DNA from 3 places in the Methylococcus mesophilus genome. Region 3 is predicted to be linked to each of the others. Evidence: predicted binding sites of a transcription regulator. Region 3 holds the regulator's gene; each other region holds the start of a gene.
What was found. The regulator HrcA, encoded in region 3, represses chaperone genes, less so after heat shock. The targets are predictions, from matches to a motif close to TNTTAGCACTCNNNNNNNNNGAGTGCTAANA.
Positions count from the first base shown of each region.

Region 1: the regulator HrcA is predicted to act here: its motif matches at 2,555-2,585, upstream of rpoH (RNA polymerase sigma factor RpoH).
Region 2: the regulator HrcA is predicted to act here: its motif matches at 2,182-2,212, upstream of groES (co-chaperone GroES).

Region 1 is NZ_CP110921.1:2,503,592-2,509,574, reverse strand. Features, by position in the region: gene ftsY (signal recognition particle-docking protein FtsY) at 1-849, shown strand, start outside; gene ftsE (cell division ATP-binding protein FtsE) at 854-1,516, shown strand; gene ftsX (permease-like cell division protein FtsX) at 1,513-2,511, shown strand; gene rpoH (RNA polymerase sigma factor RpoH) at 2,613-3,473, shown strand; gene OOT43_RS11805 (N-6 DNA methylase) at 3,623-4,324, opposite strand; gene OOT43_RS11800 (transposase) at 4,398-4,661, shown strand; gene OOT43_RS11795 (IS3 family transposase) at 4,697-5,128, shown strand; gene OOT43_RS11790 (REP-associated tyrosine transposase) at 5,083-5,616, opposite strand; gene OOT43_RS11785 (restriction endonuclease subunit S) at 5,784-5,983, opposite strand, start outside.
Region 2 is NZ_CP110921.1:1,583,355-1,589,337, forward strand. Features, by position in the region: gene groL (chaperonin GroEL) at 129-1,766, opposite strand; gene groES (co-chaperone GroES) at 1,831-2,121, opposite strand; gene OOT43_RS07320 (hypothetical protein) at 2,391-2,513, opposite strand; gene OOT43_RS07325 (sensor histidine kinase) at 2,692-3,999, opposite strand; gene OOT43_RS07330 (response regulator transcription factor) at 3,971-4,666, opposite strand; gene OOT43_RS07335 (fasciclin domain-containing protein) at 4,882-5,427, shown strand; gene OOT43_RS07340 (lipocalin family protein) at 5,623-5,983, shown strand, end outside.
Region 3 is NZ_CP110921.1:1,068,252-1,074,234, forward strand. Features, by position in the region: gene dnaJ (molecular chaperone DnaJ) at 1-1,041, opposite strand, end outside; gene dnaK (molecular chaperone DnaK) at 1,137-3,062, opposite strand; gene grpE (nucleotide exchange factor GrpE) at 3,130-3,684, opposite strand; gene hrcA (heat-inducible transcriptional repressor HrcA) at 3,795-4,847, opposite strand; gene OOT43_RS04830 (NAD(+) kinase) at 5,062-5,934, shown strand; gene recN (DNA repair protein RecN) at 5,938-5,983, shown strand, end outside.

The sequences.
Region 1 (5,983 bases), 1.4 Mb from region 3:
CGCGAACTGCTGGACGAGATCGAAGAGCAGTTGCTGATGTCCGACGTCGGCGTCAACGTGACGCGGGAAATCGTCGCCGATCTGGGCTCCGGGCTCGAGAAGCAGGACCTGGCCGACGGCGCGACCCTGCGCAACCGTCTGCGCGGCCGCCTGCTCGATATCGTCCGCCCCTGCAGCGTACCGCTGGCCATCCCGCCTGAGGTCCGGCCCTTCGTCATCCTGGTAGTAGGGGTTAACGGCGTGGGTAAGACCACGACCATCGGCAAGCTCGCCAAACGGCTGCAGAACGAGGGCCACAGCGTCATGCTGGCCGCCGGGGACACCTTCCGCGCCGCCGCCGTCGAGCAGCTCCAGACCTGGGGCGAGCGCAACAAGATCGCGGTGATCGCCCAGCACAGCGGGGCCGATTCGGCTTCGGTGATCTACGACGCCGTGGAGGCCGCCAAGGCGCGCGGGGTCGACGTGCTGATCGCCGATACCGCGGGCCGTTTGCACACCAAGTCGAACCTGATGGAAGAGCTGAGCAAGATCAAGCGCATCATCGGCCGCCTCGACCAGACCGCACCGCACGAGGTACTGCTGGTGCTGGACGCCGGTACCGGCCAGAACGCCATGTCTCAGGCCAAGCTGTTCAACGAGGCGGTCGGCCTGACAGGGCTGGCATTGACCAAGCTGGACGGCACCGCCAAAGGCGGGGTGATCTTCGCACTGGCTCAGCAGTTCGGAATCCCCATACGCTTCATCGGCATCGGGGAAGGCATCGACGATCTGCGCGACTTCGATGCCACCCAGTTCATCGACGCCCTGTTCGCCGAGGAAGAGACGAGCGGGACCGCCCGCTTGCATTGAGGCCGTGCTGGAATTCAAAGAGGTCTACAAGCGCTATCCCGAGTTCGGCGAAGCCCTGCACGACGTCAGCTTCCACATCGGTCGCGGCGAGCGGGTGTTCCTCACCGGGCATTCGGGGGCGGGCAAGAGCACTCTGCTCAAGCTGATCGCCGTGATCGATCGGGCCACGCGCGGCCAGATCGTGCTGGATGGCCGGAATATCACCCGCGCCTCCAACCGGGAAATTCCCTATATCCGGCGCAAGCTCGGCCTGATCTTTCAGGACTACAAGCTGTTGTACGACCGCTCCGTGTTCGAAAATGTGGCTTTGCCGCTGATCATCGCCGGATTCAACCCCGGCGAGGTCAGCCGGCGGGTGCGTGCGGCGCTCGGCAAAGTGGGCCTCTTGTCCAAGGAGAAGCGGCTGCCGCAGACCCTGTCCGGGGGCGAGCAGCAGCGCGTCGGCATCGCACGGGCCATCGTCCACAAGCCGGACTTCATCCTCGCCGACGAGCCCACCGGCAACCTCGATCCGGAGGCTGCGCGGGAGGTCATGGACATCTTCCGCGATTTCAATGATCTCGGCGTGACCTTGCTCATCGCCAGCCACGACGAGCAACTGATCTCGCGGATTGGAGGGCGGGTCTTGCGCCTTCAGCACGGAAGCCTGTCGGAGGTGGCGGCATGAGACGGCAGCGCCGTCGCGCGCAGCGGCGGGTCGCACCGCCGGCGCCCCGCAGGCATGGCGGCCCGACCCTGGTCGACCGGCTGCAGAGCTACCTGGTTTCGCACGTGCAGACCGCGAAGGAGGCGCTGCGGCGGATGCGGCGCACGCCTTTCGCCATGGCGCTCACACTCCTGGTCATCGCCGCCACGCTGGCGCTGCCCACCAGTTTCCACGTGCTGGTGAAGAACCTTCGCATGGTCGGCGGAGACCTGGAGGCGACCAACGAGATTTCGCTTTACCTCAAGCCGGACCTGTCCAACGACGCCGGGCGCAAGCTGGCGGACCGCTTGAAAAGCCATGCGCAGATCGCCGAGACGCGGCTCGTTACCAAGGAAGCCGGAATCGAGCAGTTGAAGACCTACAGCGGTTTCGGCGAAGCCTTGTCGGCCCTGAATTTCAACCCGCTCCCCGTGGTGATCGGCCTGCGTCCGAAGGACTCGCTGGCCCAGCCCGAGCAGGTGGAACGGCTCGTGGCCGAACTCAAAGCCCTGCCCGAAGTGGATCTGGTGCAGAGCGACATCCAGTGGATGCACCGTCTCCATGCCATGCTCCAGGTCGCCGAGCGCAGTTTCGGCGTCCTCGGGGCGCTGCTGGGGGCGGCGGTCGTGTTCGTCATCGGCAACACCATCCGCCTGGAACTGTACGGCCGCCGGGAGGAAATCGTCGTGCAGAAGCTGCTGGGCGCGACCGACAGGTTCATCCGGCGGCCTTTTCTCTATACCGGTTTCTGGTACGGCTTCCTCGGCAGTATCGGCGCCTGGATCGTTGTCGGCGTCATGCTGCTGATCGTCAGGGCGCCGATCCGCCAGCTCAACGTGCTGTACGGCAGCGATTTTTCCCTTGCCTTTCTCGGTTTCCGGGAGTCGCTGCTGCTGATCGGCATCGCCTGTTTCTTAGGGATAGCCGGCGCTTTCGCCGTGCTCATCCAGCACCTGCGGGACGTGCGCCCCGAGTGAGCGGCAGGCGCTAGGGCTTGCCGAAGCAAGGAACTTGCGCTAGTTTTGGCACTCAAATGGGACGAGTGCTAAAACCCATCACCATCACAACAGGGCATTCCATGACTCACGAATTGACTCTCCCGACCAATCTGCCGCTGGGTTCCATCGACGACTATTTCGCCGCGGTGAACCGTCTGCCGCGGCTGGATGCCGACGAGGAGCGCGAACTGGCCATCCGCTTCCGTGACGAGCAGGACCTGGAGGCTGCCAGGCGCCTGGTGCTGTCGAACCTGCGGTTCGTGGCCTACATAGCGCGTGGTTATCTCGGCTACGGCCTGCCGCTGGCCGACCTGATCCAGGAGGGCAACATCGGTCTGATGAAGGCGGTGAAGCGCTACGATCCGGACGTCGGCGTGAGGCTGGTCTCGTTCGCAGTGCACTGGATCCGGGCGGAGATCCACGAATTCATCATCCAGAACTGGCGCATCGTGAAGATCGCCACCACCAAGGCACAGCGCAAGCTGTTCTTCAATCTGCGCAAGATGAAGAACCGGCTCGGCTGGCTCAACCCCGAGGAAGCCGCCGCGGTGGCTGCGGAGCTGGGCGTGGACGTCGAGGACGTCTACAAGATGGAGAACCGGCTGAACAACCCGGACATGGCGCTAGAGGCGCACGGCGACGAGGACGGCGACGACCGCGAAGGCCACGCGCCCATCCATTATCTCCAGCAGGAAGGAGCGGATCCGGCCCAGCTCATCGAGCACAGCGAATGGGAAAACCGTCAGCAGGAGAAGCTGCACGAAGCCATCGGCCAACTGGACGACCGCAGCCGGGACATCGTGGCCAGCCGTTGGCTCAGCGAGGATAAGCTGACGCTGCACGATCTGGCGGCGCGCTATAACGTCTCCGCCGAGCGCATTCGCCAGCTCGAAAACAGCGCGATGAAGAAGCTGCGGAGCGCTCTGGCGGACGCCGCCTGATTGCGGCTGTAACGGGTTGCAGTAGACCCCGCCGGCTGGCGCAATCCCAACCTTAAACCGCGAGACATTGAGCTTGCCATCGAAGCATGGGGGCTTGAGGCATCCGAGCCGTCTGCGGACACCGAAGGAAGAAAACGGGGGGAACGCCGCTAAGGCAATACGGGAAGCCCAAGCTGTTTGAGAAATCCGTTATGCCTCTCCGAGGCTTCTTTGACTTTTTTCTCTAATGCTACCAACTCGGCATGTACTGCGCTCAGATCGATTTCCTCTTCCGATTTGGCGGTGCTGATATAGCGCGAAATATTCAGGTTGTAGCCTTCTTTTTCGATTCGCTCCATCGACACGCGCCGAGCATAGCGTTCTTCCTCCCGGCGGAACTGGTAGGTGTCGATGATCTTGTCGATGTGCTCAGGCAATAGCTGGTTCTGGCGCTTGCCTTTCTCGTAGTGCTCGGCGGCGTTGATGATCAGCACATCGTCCGGCTTCTTGCACTTCTTCAGCACCAGGACGCAGACCGGAATGCCGGTGGAGAAGAACAGGTTGGCCGGCAGGCCGATCACCGTGTCGATATGGCCGTCCTTCAGCAGCTTGGTGCGTATGCGGGCTTCGGCCCCACCACGGAACAGCACGCCGTGCGGCAGGATGATGGCCATCACGCCGTCCTGCTTCAGGAAGTGGAAGCCATGCAGCAGGAAGGCGAAATCGGCGGCGGACTTCGGCGCCAGGCCGTAATTCTTGAAGCGCACATCCTCGCCCAGCGCCTCGCTCGGCTCCCACCTATAACTGAACGGCGGATTGGCCACCACCGCGTCGAACTTGGGGCTTTTGGCCGGATTGGTTTCGCGCAGCATGTCCCACTCGTTGTGACCTGCTCCCCGAGATTAGTCCGGTCGTGATGTAGAGTCTGCCTCGATAGGAGGCAGCATGAAGAAGCGTTTCACCGAAGAACAGATCATTGGCATCCTGAAGGAAGCCGAAGCCGGCCTAAAAGTAGCGGAGCTGTGCCGCAAGCACGGGCTCAGCGAGGCGACGTACTACAACTGGAAAGCGAAATACGGCGGCCTGACAGTGTCGGATGCGCAGCGGCTCAAGGCACTGGAGACCGAGAATGCCCGGCTCAAGCGCCTGCTGGCGGAGGCGATGCTGGACAATGCTGCGTTGAAAGAGGTTGTAGGCCGAAAGTGGTAAGCCCACAAGCCAAGAGGGTGGCGGTCTCCCATCTGATGACAAAGCACCAGATGGGCGTCACGCGGGCTTGTGGGCTGATCGGTATTTCTCGGTCGCTGTATCGCTACGAAGCTAAGCGGCCAGTAGACCAGGAGCTCAAGGAACGACTGTGCGAATTGGCAGCGCAGAAGCGGCGCTATGGGTATCGCCGGCTGCACGTGCTACTTTGCCGAGAGGGTTGGGAAATCAACCGAAAGCGCACCTATCGCGTGTATCACGAGGCCGGCCTGATGGTCCGCAAACGAAAGCGGAAGCGCATTGCCGGCGTGGAGCGCCAAATCAAGGTCGCGCCATCGGCGCCTAACGAGAGTTGGTCTATGGACTATGTTCGGATCGTTCCCACGCTCCAGCGTGGGAACGCAGCCGGAGACGCTCCAGCGTCTCAGCACCATGAATCGACCTCCATCAGCCCCTTCTGCCCGGAATAGTCGCGTGCGCTCGAATAGCGCCAATGCTCAGGCAAATCCACATATCCGCGTTTCACCGGGTTCCGGTGAATATAATCCAGCTTCTCCCGCATCACCGCTTCACTGAATACCATTTCAGCGTGAATCCCTTCTTGCCAGAACTGGTATTCGCGGTCGCGCTTGTGGGCGCATTTTGCAAAACGCAGACGGGTCAACAAACGCTCGGCATTGCTCGCCTCCAAAAGCTCGATAAGCCGGGCCGCCGTAAACGATTTGAAACTGCTCACACACTTGTCTAAACGCGGCGCTTGGGCCACGAAATGCAGATGATTTTCCAGAATCACATAGCCATAGAGCCGCAACCCGTCATGGGTGCGCTGATAACGCCAACTGTCCAGAACAATCTGTACCGCATCCGGTCGGGTGAACACCGGCAACCACTCAACGACCGTGCAAGTCAGAAAATGGGGTTTATCGGGTTCCAGAATCACATAACGGCTTCTACCCATAGTTCAGGTTCCGTCATGTCTAGACGCTGGAGCGTCGAAAGCGGCACTCCCACGCCGGAGCGTGGGAGCGATCTCGGTACGTTCCCCCCATAAACCATCGTTCCCACGCTCCGGTGTGGGAACGCAACTCCGCCGCGCGGGCAGATCGGCGAAGGGCTGGCCCGGCTTCATGCGGGCACCTCATCATGTACCGGGAACAACTGCTGCATCAGGCCCCTCTTGTGGGTCTTGAGGGCGGCGATCTTCTGGCTTTGGGCGGTGATGAGGTTGTCGAGGGAAGACAGGCAGTCGGCAATTTTTTGTTGTTCTGGGCGAGCCGGAAGCATAAGTTGAATCTGTTGAACCGTTATTAGGCTCATCCCTGCCT
Region 2 (5,983 bases), 520 kb from region 3:
CGCCGTGATAGTAAGGCAGAACCGCCAGAGCCGGAAGCTCAACGACCGCCCCACAAAAAGGAAAAGGCCCCACCCGTCAGGGTGGGGCCTTTTCCAGGACCGTCGAACGGCTTTAGCGAGCGCCAGGCTTACATCATATCGCCCATGCCACCCATGCCGCCCATGCCGCCCGGCATCGGCGCCTCTTCCTTCGGCTCCTCCGCGACCATGGCCTCGGTCGTGATCATCAGAGAAGCGACGGAAGACGCGTTCTGCAGTGCGGAACGGGTCACCTTGGCCGGGTCGAGAATGCCCATGGCCACCATGTCGCCGTACTCGCCGGTCGCGGCGTTGTAGCCGAAGTTGCCGGAACCTTCCGCGACCTTGTTCAACACCACCGACGGCTCGTCACCCGCATTGGCGACGATCTGGCGCAGCGGCTCTTCCATGGCGCGGCGGGCGATGCTGATGCCGACGTCCTGATCATGGTTGGCGCCCTTGAGGTCGCGCAGTTTGGCCAGCGCCCGGATCAGGGCCACGCCGCCGCCCGGCACGATACCCTCTTCGACCGCCGCGCGGGTGGCGTGCAGCGCATCTTCGACGCGGGCTTTCTTTTCCTTCATTTCGACTTCGGTGGCAGCACCCACCTTGATGACGGCGACGCCACCGGCCAGCTTGGCCAAACGTTCCTGCAGCTTCTCGCGATCGTAGTCGGAAGTGGTGTCTTCCACCTGCTTGCGGATCTGCGCCACGCGGCCCTGGATGGCATCGCTGGAGCCGGCGCCGTCGATGATGGTGGTGTTTTCCTTGGTGATCTGGATCTTCTTGGCGGTGCCCAGATCGGCCAGGGTCGCCTTCTCCAGGCTCAGGCCGATGTCTTCGGAAATCACGGTGCCGCCGGTCAGCACGGCGATGTCTTCCAGCATGGCCTTGCGGCGGTCGCCGAAGCCCGGCGCCTTCACCGCCGCGACCTTGAGGATGCCGCGCATGTTGTTGACCACCAGGGTGGCCAGGGCTTCGCCCTCGACATCCTCGGCGATGATCAGCAGCGGACGGCCGGCCTTCGCCACGCCTTCCAGCACCGGCAGCAGCTCGCGGATGTTGGAGACCTTCTTCTCATTGATGAGAATGAACGGGTTCTCCAGTTCGGCGCTCATGCTCTGCTGGTTGTTGATGAAATAGGGGGACAGGTAGCCGCGGTCGAACTGCATGCCCTCGACGATATCGAGCTGGTTTTCCAGGCCCGAACCGTCCTCGACGGTGATGACGCCTTCCTTGCCCACCTTGTCCATCGCCTCGGCGATGATGCTGCCGATGGATTCGTCGGAGTTGGCGGAAATGGTGCCGACCTGGGAGATCGCGTTGCTGTCGGTGCAGGGCACGGACATGGCGTGGATTTCCTCCACGGCGGTGGCGACGGCCTTGTCGATGCCGCGCTTCAGGTCCATCGGATTCATGCCGGCGGCGACTGCTTTCAGGCCCTCGGTCAGGATCGATTGCGCCAGCACGGTGGCGGTGGTGGTGCCGTCGCCGGCCACATCGGAAGTCTGCGAAGCGACCTCTTTCACCATCTGGGCGCCCATGTTCTCGAACTTGTCGGACAGCTCGATTTCCTTCGCCACGGACACGCCGTCCTTGGTCACGGTGGGAGCGCCGAAGCTCTTTTCGAGCACCACGTTGCGGCCCTTAGGACCCAGGGTGACCTTCACCGCGTGCGCCAGGATGTTGACGCCCCGCAGCATGCGGGCGCGTGCGTCGTCGCTGAACTTGACTTCTTTAGCTGCCATTTGGATTTACCTGCGATATTGATGATTGATTAAGGACTTGGGAATCTGCGAGCGGAGCTAGAGATCAGCTCTCGAGAACGGCCAGGATGTCGTCCTCACGCATCACCACCACATCTTCTCCGTCGACCTTGACCTCGGTGCCCGCGTACTTGCCGAACAGGACCTTGTCACCCACCTTGACCTGCAGGGCACGCACCTCGCCGTTGTCGAGGACCTTGCCATTGCCGACGGCCAGGATCTCGCCGCGCATCGGCTTCTCCGCAGCGCTGTCGGGAATCACGATTCCGCCTGCACTGGTGCGCTCCTCTTCCAGACGCTTGACGATGACACGATCATGCAAAGGACGAATTTTCACGGTAACCTCCTGAATTCCTGATGAAATCGACTGAAAACCCAAGCGAGCGCCCGACATGGCTGTTAGCACTCCCTTGAAGTGAGTGCCAAATGATAGCGATGGATGGGTGGGTGTCAAGCGGAGCCGTTGTTGTCGGGTGGCACTTGATTTGAAAAATCGCGGGACTTGAAATGAAACAAACGGTCGTGGGTAAACGCGAGGGAAGACCCAGATGTTTTTTGGGCTCTGTGGCTCTATTGGGCACCTCGGTTTTTCGAGGTGCCCATGGCTCATCGCGGACGGTGCGTTGGCGGACGCACGCCCATATGGCCGCGCTCCATGGGATGATTGCCGGCCAGACTCCGGCTCCCTACGACTTTCGGCGCGTCGATGAACGACAGCATGGAGGTCATGGATGACATTTCCGCTGCAATCATTGGGCGTTAAGAACGGAACGCGGCGGCCTTCTTCGAGGGTACTCGCTTTCACCACGGCAGCCGCTATGCCGAAGCATGAGAGTCATTTTTTAACGTTTGGTAAGCTATTGATCTATTGAATAAAGACCACAATTGTCCGGTGTCGCCCAGGTTTTCATTCCGAGAGCCTCCCCCTATGCGTAGCACCGGGAAAATCCACTGTCACCCGCGTCCCCGCACCTGCTTGACTCGTGATTTGCAGGGGCCAGCCGAAGCGGTCGGACAATCGCTTGACGATCGTCAGGCCCACGCCGTAGCCCTGGCCGCGTGGAGTTCCCCGGAAAAACGGATGGAATATCCGGCTTACTTCTTCTTCCGACATCCCTGGACCACTGTCCTCGACACTCAAGCGCCGATCTCCGATGCACACGCGGACGTAACCCGAGTCGGTATAGGTGCAAGCGTTCCGGATGAGATTGCCGAGCAGAATGGAGAGGACACGCTCGGAGGCTATTACGATCAAACGCCCCTCGGACTCCAGGGAAGTGGTGACGGATTTTCCCTCCAGGAGAAGCCGTGCCTGGTCGAGTTCTTCCTCGGCCAGCGTATTGAGGCAGACAGGCTGCAACGGCAGTCCCTGCTCCGACTCCCTGGAAAGCAACAGAAATGCCTCCGTCAGCTCTTCCATATCCTTCACCGCCCGTTTGACGCGGACGACACAATTGTGCGCCGACGCGGGCAAGTCCCTTTCGTCCATGAGAAGGTCGGCGGCAATTCGGATCACCGTAATGGGAGTCCGAAGCTCATGACTCACGTCCCGCGTGAACGTCCGTTCGCGCTCGACGAATTGCCGGATACGCCGCGCCATGCGGGCCAGCGCCTCCGATAAGGCGCTGACCTCCTGATCCTCTTCGGCCGGAAGGCGTTCCAGGGAGAGCAGACTCTTCTCCGGCACGCCGGGGTCGATGTCTCCGACCTGCCGCGCCAAGCGAAGTATCGGCGACACGGCGCGCCTGGACAGGTAATAGCCGGCCAGTGCTGCAAGATAAATCCCGAACAGACTCGCCGCCAGCGGCACCATGCCAAAGAACAATGCCAGTTCTTCGACCCGTTGCCCGTCGAAGATGAGGAATAAGCGGGATCCGCCTTGCCTGGACACATAGGCGATGACGAACGAGTCCGCGCGGGAGAGGTCATGAAATCCGTCCTGAAGACCGCGAATATCAAGGGGAACCGAGTCCCCAGCGTCTCCCTTGGCAACATAGCCTTTCATGTTCCGGGTATCGGGGGCTGGGAACGACGGGTCATCCCGCAAGCGGTCCCAGAAATGTTCCGCCTCGTCACGCAAAGCCTGCTGGATAAGCAATGACTCCAAAACGTACTTTGCAGCGACCACGCCGAGAAACGCGGCCACGCCGATGAAAACCGCCTGGAGCAGAAAAACCCTGGCGAGCTTACGGCCGATCTGGGGTCGGTTCTTCATGAGGGTCGATCAACCGATAACCTATGCTTTGCATCGTGCAGATCATCTGGCCGGAAAACGGCTTGTCCACGATCTTGCGAAGGTTATACACATGACTGCGCAGCGTATCGCTGTCAGGAAGTGCCTCTCCCCAAACTTCACGCTCGATTTCCGGCCGGGTGACTAGCCGGGGAGAGGCGCGCATCAGAATTTTAAGAATTTTCAAGCCGGTCGGAGAGATGTCGAGCCGATGGCCGGAACGCTCCACCTGCAGTGTCCCCAGGTCCAGGCTGAGGTCGCCCACCTGCAGCCGCTCGGGGCTTACGCTCCCCCTGTTCCGCCGTATCAGAGCGCGTACCCTGGCTTCCAGCTCTTGTATGTCAAACGGCTTGACCAGGTAATCATCAGCGCCGACATCCAGGCCGGAGATCTTGTCCTGCACCGTGTCACGCGCCGTCAGCATCAATATGGGAATGGCGCTGCGCGCATCCTTCCTCAGCTTTTCGCATATCTCCATCCCATCCAGGCCCGGCAGCAGCAAATCGAGAATGATGGCGTCATAGCTGCCGGTTACAGCGAGATGCAAGCCGGTCACTCCGTCGCCCGCATGGTCCACGACGTATCCCCGCCGCTCGAAATAGTCGTAGACCATTTCTGCGATATCGCGATGGTCTTCGACGAGGAGCAAGTGCCCCGATCGCCCGGTCGTCACAGGTAAACCCCTCCACGTGAGTGCCACGAGGCGCATGCGCCCGCGACAAAATACTCAGATTCACGTTTTCTTCACGCACGAAACACGTGCGCTTCACACCCGACGGATTAGTCTGAATCCGCCCGTGGAAGCCCCGCGGCTGACATCACGGGCCTGAAGAATCACACAATCGACCAAACGGAGATACTCCCATGAAATTCCAGAATGCATTGCACGGCGCCCTGATAGCCACAGCGGCAGCCATGTCCCTTTTGAGCGTTACCCCTGCCAACGCAGCGGCGACGCCTGAGGGCTACGCTAAATGCCGCAAGCTGAAGCTTGTGGATTACCCCGGAACCATTGTCGACGCGGCCGTGGCAACGCCTCAGTTGAGCACCCTGGTCTCTCTCGTCACAGCGGCCAACCTTGCGCAAGCCCTCAGTGAACCGGGACCGTTCACCGTGTATGCTCCCACCGATGAAGCCTTCGGCAAAGTCCCCCCGGCAGTCCTGAACGCCATCGGCAGCAACTCGGAAGTGCTCAGTGCCGTGCTGACTTATCACGTGACACCGGGCAAAGCCGATCCGCGAAAATCGGTTTCTCCCCGGGAAATCAAGACGCTGCAGGGTCAAACGGTGTTCTTCCACTATGATGGCGGCCCCCAGATCAACCAGTCGGCCGCGAGCTGCCAGGGAGTGAGAACGACCAACGGCATCGTCTGGCTGATCGACAGCGTATTGCTGCCCCAATTCAAATGATGCCGTATCGACCCGCATACGGGCGCCCCGGAGAGGCGCCCGTCATCTGAATGAATACAAACGGCGTGGGGTTTCGCAACTCCACCACCCTATTGGCTGCCATTGACACGAACCAGGAGGGGTACGAAGACCATGTTTCCAAACAGGATAGCACTGGTGCTTAGCCTTGGCGTGCTCAACGGATGCGCAGAAAGTATGAAACCCATACCGGTCGTTTCCCATGTAGACATACAGAAATTCATGGGCGATTGGTATGTCATCGCCTGCATCCCCACGTTCATCGAGACAGACGCCTATAACGCCATAGAGTCTTACCGCCTCAACGACGATGGATCCATCGCTACCACCTTCACGTTCAGGAAAGGTGCGCCCGATGGGCCCTTGAAAAAATATACGCCCACCGGCCATATCATCGACAAGACCTCCAACGCGGTGTGGGGCATGCAATTCATCTGGCCCATCGACGCCGAATATCTCATCGCTCATCTCGAAAAAGATTACCGATATACCATCATCGCCCGCAACGCCAGGGATTATGTATGGATCATGGCCAGAG
Region 3 (5,983 bases):
CAGCTGCCGGATCAGCTCGGTCTGCTCCTTGTTCAGGTGCACCGGCGTCTCCACCCGCACCCGGCACAGCAAGTCTCCGGCCACGCCGCCACGGACCGGCTTGACGCCCTTGCCCCGGACCCGGAACAGCCGCCCCGTCTGGGTCTCGGACGGAATCTTGAGCACCACCTTGCCGTCCAGTGTCGGCACTTCCAGCTCGCCACCCAGGCAGGCGGTGGGAAAACTGATCGGCACTTCGCAATACAGGTCGGCGCCGTCACGGGTGAAGATCGCATGCTCCTTCACGCCGATGTGTACGTAGAGATCACCCGGCGGCCCCCCGCCCTCTCCCGCTTCGCCCTCGCCGGACAGACGGATGCGGTCGCCGGTGTCCACGCCGGGCGGGATCTTGACCGAAAGCGTCTTGGTTTCCTGCACGCGGCCCTGGCCGTAGCAGACCCGGCATGGATCGGAGACGTGTTGGCCAGTGCCGCGGCAGGTCGGGCAGGTCTGCTGGACGGAGAAGAAGCCCTGCTGCATGCGGACGGCGCCCTGGCCGTGGCAGGTCGGGCAGGTCACGGGTGAACTGCCTTTCTTGGCGCCGGAACCCTCGCACTCGGAGCACGAAACCCAGGTCGGTACCTTGATCTTGGTTTCGGTGCCGGCCACGGCCTCTTCCAGCGTCAGCTCGAGGTTATAGCGCAGGTCGGCGCCGCGCTGTCCGCGGCCACGGCGGCGACCTGCGCCGCCGCCGAAGATGTCGCCGAAGACGTCGCCGAAGACGTCGCTGAAATTATCGCCGGTGAACCCGAAGCCGCCGCCTCCGCCCATCGAGGGATCAACGCCGGCATGGCCGAATTGGTCGTAGGCGGACCGTTTCTTGGGGTCGGACAGCACCTCGTAGGCTTCCTTCGCGCTCTTGAAACGCTCCTCGGCCTCGGGATTGTCCTTGTTCCGGTCGGGGTGGTATTTCATCGCCAGGCGGCGGAACGCCGTTTTGATGTCGCTGTCGCTGGCGTTGCGCGGAACCCCGAGCGTTTCGTAATAGTCTTCTTTTGCCATAAACGCACAACCGCCGGCTTGACGCCGGCGGCCCGATTAGAGGGATAAGGATGAGCCGCCCCGCACCCTAAAGACGCGAAGCGGTCCGCCGCGGTTTAACGCTTGTCGTCGCGGACTTCCTCGAATTCGGCGTCGACGACGTCGTCACCGCCGGCCCCGCCGGCTTTTTCATGGCCTTGCGCTTCCGCGGCGCCCGGCTCACCCTGCTGGGCATAAAGCCGTTCGGCCAGCTTGCCGGAAAGCTCGGTCAGTGTCTTGGTCCGCTGCTCGATCAGATCCTTGTTATCACCGCCCATGGCGTCCTTCAGATCGTTCAGGGCCGCCTCGATCTTCGCCCGTTCCTCGCCGGACACCTTGTCACCCAGTTCGGACAAGGTCTTGTTGGTGGCGTGGACCATGGCGTCGGCGTGATTGCGCGCGGTCACCAGCTCATGCATGCGGCGGTCTTCTTCCGCATGCACCTCGGCGTCCTTCACCATACGCTTGATCTCGTCCTCGGACAGGCCGCTGGAGGCGCGGATGACGATGGACTGCTGCTTGCCGGTCGCCTTGTCCTTGGCGGAAACGTTCAATATGCCGTTGGCGTCGATGTCGAAGGTCACCTCGATCTGCGGCACGCCGCGCGGCGCCATCGGGATGTCGCTCAGGTCGAAGCGCCCCAGCGACTTGTTGTCGCGCGCCATCTCGCGTTCGCCCTGCAGCACATGGATGGTCACGGCCGTCTGGCTGTCCTCTGCGGTGGAGAACACTTGCGCAGCCTTGGTCGGGATCGTGGTGTTCTTTTCGATCAGCTTGGTCAGGACGCCGCCGAGGGTCTCTATCCCTAAAGACAGCGGGGTCACGTCCAGCAGCAGCACATCCTTCACCTGGCCGCCGAGCACACCCGCCTGGATGGCGGCGCCAACGGCCACGGCTTCGTCCGGGTTGACGTCCTTGCGCGGCTCCTTGCCGAAGATTTCCTTCACGAAATCCTGCACCTTGGGCATGCGGGTCTGGCCGCCGACCAGGATGACCTCGTCGATGTCGCCCGGCTTGACGCCGGCATCCTTCAACGCGGTTTCGCAGGGGCCGCGGGTGCGTAGGATCAGGTCCTCCACCAGCGCTTCCAGCTTCGCGCGGGTAAGCTTGACGTTCAGGTGTTTGGGTCCGGTCGCATCCGCCGTGATATAGGGCAGATTGATTTCGGTCTGCTGACTGGACGACAGCTCGATCTTGGCCTTCTCGGCGGACTCCTTCAGGCGCTGCAGCGCCAGCGGGTCGTTGTGCAGGTCGATGCCCTGCTCCTTGCGGAATTCATCCACGATGTATTCGATGATGCGCAGGTCGAAGTCTTCGCCGCCGAGGAAGGTGTCGCCGTTGGTCGACAGCACTTCGAACTGGTGCTCGCCGTCGACTTCGGCGATCTCGATGATGGAGATGTCGAAGGTGCCGCCGCCCAGGTCGTAGACCGCGATCTTCTGGTCCCCACGGCTCTTGTCCATGCCGTAGGCCAACGCCGCTGCGGTCGGCTCGTTGATGATGCGCTTGACGTCGAGGCCGGCAATGCGGCCGGCGTCCTTGGTGGCCTGGCGCTGGGAGTCGTTGAAATAGGCCGGCACGGTAATGACCGCTTCCTTGACCTCTTCACCCAGATAGGCCTCGGCATCCTTCTTGAGCTTCATCAGCACGCGCGCCGAGATCTCCGGCGGCGCCATCTTCTTGCCCGCAGCCTCCACCCAGGCATCGCCGTTTTCCGCCTCGACGATAGTGTAAGGCACCATCTTGATGTCCTTCTGGACGACATCGTCCTTGAAGCGGCGGCCGATGAGCCGCTTGATCGCGAACAAGGTGTTCTTCGGATTGGTGATAGCCTGCCGCTTGGCGGACTGCCCGACCAGCGCCTCGTTGTCGGTGCTGAACGCAATGATCGACGGCGTGGTGCGCGCCCCCTCGGCGTTCTCGATCACGCGGGGCTTGCCACCTTCAAGAATGGCCACGCACGAGTTGGTGGTGCCCAGGTCGATCCCGATAATTTTTGCCATGGATTTCTCCGGTTTATCTGTGATTGTTCTGACGGATAGATGCTATGTGAGGCCGATCCAGGGGATTTCAAGCCTGGGCTACGACCACGAGCGCAGGGCGCAGCAGACGGTCGTTCAACAAATAGCCTTTCTGAAATACCTTGAGCACAGTGTTCGGCTCGACCGCCTCGGCGGATTCCATGGCCATGGCCTGGTGCTGTTCCGGATTGAATTTCTCGCCGACCGGATCGACGGCCAAGATGCCGAACTTCTCGAACACGCTCTGAAACTGCTTCAAGGTCAGCTCCGCGCCTTCCCTGAGCTTGGCGACATCGGGGGTGTCAGCAGTCGAGGCCGCGATGCCGAGTTCCAGGCTGTCCATCACAGGCAAAAGCTCCCTGGCGAATTTTTCCAGGGCGTACTTATGTGCATTCTGGAGATCTTTCTCCACCCGCCGGCGCAGGTTTTCCATTTCCGCCTGAGCCCGCACGAAACGCTCCCAGTTGTCGCTCGCCTGCTGCTGCGCTTCAAGCAATGCCCGGTCGGGCTCAGCGGCAGGCACTTCGGCAGGTTGCGCCTCCACTTCCAGAAGCTCCGGCTGCGCGTCTGTGCCGGGACCGTTGGTCAATTCTTCTTCGCTCATAATCCGAATTATAGGGGTTCAAAATTTTTCGATCGGGAAAAACGAAACCGCCCGGCTCCTTAAAGGGAGCGGGCGGCGGACGTCCCGGTGCCGTCGCAACTCCGGAGACGTTAAGTTGGGGCCAGCGTCCGCTGATTCAAGGCTGCCCCCACCAGTTTCGCGGTGATGTCCACCAGCGGGATCACCCGTTCGTATTTCATCCGGGTCGGCCCAATCACGCCGAGGACACCCACCACCCGGTTGTCGACCGAGTAGGAGGCGGTCACCAGGCTGCAGGGCTCAAGCGGCCGGAAACCGCTTTCTTCTCCAATGAGTATCTTGACGCCGGGCGAATCGAGGCAGCGATCGAGCAGGCCGACGATGCTTTCCTTCTGCCGGAACGCCTCGAACAGGCCGCGCAGCCGATCGACGTCGGCCAGTTCGACGAAGTCCATGAGGTTAGTCTCGCCGCGCACCAGAAACGGCTTCTTGGAGCGTCCACCCTCGAGCAGAGCCTGCTCGGCGATTTCGCCCGCCTGCAACAGCTGTTCGCTCAAACGCTCGCGTTCGTTCTGCAATTCGGCGCGCAGATGTTCGCGCGCCGAAGCCATGTCCTTGCCGGCGCAGACGGCGTTGAAAAAGTTGGCGGCGGCCTGCAATTCCGCGGCGCTGAAACTGTGGGGAGTGTGAATGATCTTGTTGTGGATTTCCTGGTCGCTCGTCACCAGGATGGCGAGCACCCGATGGTCCGACAGGGGCAGAAATTCAATGTGCTGGAATGCCAGAGTTTCCCGCCTCGGCATGGAGATGATGCAGGCCATGTGGGTGAGCTCCGACAGCAGCTTGGAAGCCGTCTCCAGCAAGTCACGCGGATTGTCCCGGCTTTCGAGATCCAGCCACAACTGGTCGACGATGCCCTGCTGCAACGGCTTCACGGTAAGCAGAGAATCGACGAACAGGCGATAGCCGCTCACGGTGGGCAGGCGCCCCGCCGAGGTATGCGGCGAGGTGATCAGACCGAGTTCCTCGAGATCGGCCATGACATTGCGTATCGTTGCCGGACTCAAGCCGGCATCCCTGGCAAGGATACGCGAACCGACCGGCTGGCCTTCGCCGATATAGCGCTCCACCAGCGCCTTCAAAAGGTGCTGCGCTCGCTCGCTCAGTTCGGGAAAACTCGCCACGGAAATTCCGGAAAGAATCTGGATTAGCACTCGACCGATTGGAGTGCCAAAAACTAGCAACCCCTAGATTAAGTGTCAAGAAGGTCCTACCATTTGGCGGACATGCCGCACCCGGATTATTTAACCGGCTGCGGCGACTGAGCCTTGCCAATCCTGTCAAGACCTTAAGGCATCGAACTTTCAACCCCTCCCTATCTCACCCGAGTTCAGGCGGATGCTTTCGCAATTTCGCACCATCGCGCTCATCGGAAAGCCGGACGCTCCCCGGATAGCGGATACGCTCGCCGCCATTCATACCTATCTGCTGACTTCCGGACTCGAAATCCTGGTGGAACGTGGGTGCGCGACGCTTTTTCCGCATTCCGAACGGATATGCACGATGCCGGAACTGGCGCAGCGGGCGGACATCGCCGTGGTCGTCGGCGGGGACGGCACTTTGCTGGGAGCCGCGCGGAGCCTTTATGCGCACGGCGTTCCCCTCATCGGGATCAACCTGGGCCGGCTGGGCTTTCTGGTGGACATTTCCCCGAACGAGGCCGTCGGCAAACTCCACGCGATACTGACCGGCGCCTGTCGCGCCGAGGAACGTTACCCCCTGGTGGCACGGCTGATCCGGGAGGAAGAGATCATCGCACAGGGCAGCGCCATCAACGAAGTCGTCGTCCATAGCGGCAGCGCGACCAGTATGATAGAGCTCGAAACCACCATCGACGGCGTCTTTCTGAATTCGCAGCGCTCCGACGGCCTGATCGTCTCCACGCCTACCGGTTCGACCGCCTATGCGCTGTCAGCCGGCGGTCCGATCCTCTACCCCGCACTCAATGCGATGGTGCTGGCGCCGATCAACCCCCATACGCTGTCCAATCGCCCCATCGTCATCTCCGGGGACAGCCTGGTCGCGATCGCCTTCCGGCCGAACAAGGAATTCCGCGCCCAGGTGAGCTGCGACAACGTCCCCTTCCCGGACGTCGCGATCGAGGACCGCATCGAGATTCGCAAGGCGGAACGGCCCTTCCGCATCCTCCACCCGACGGATTACGATTTTTTCCAGATCCTGCGGCTCAAGCTCAACTGGAGCAACCGCTAGGCCATGCTGACCACTCTCAGCATTCGGGATCTGGCGGTGGTGTCCGCCC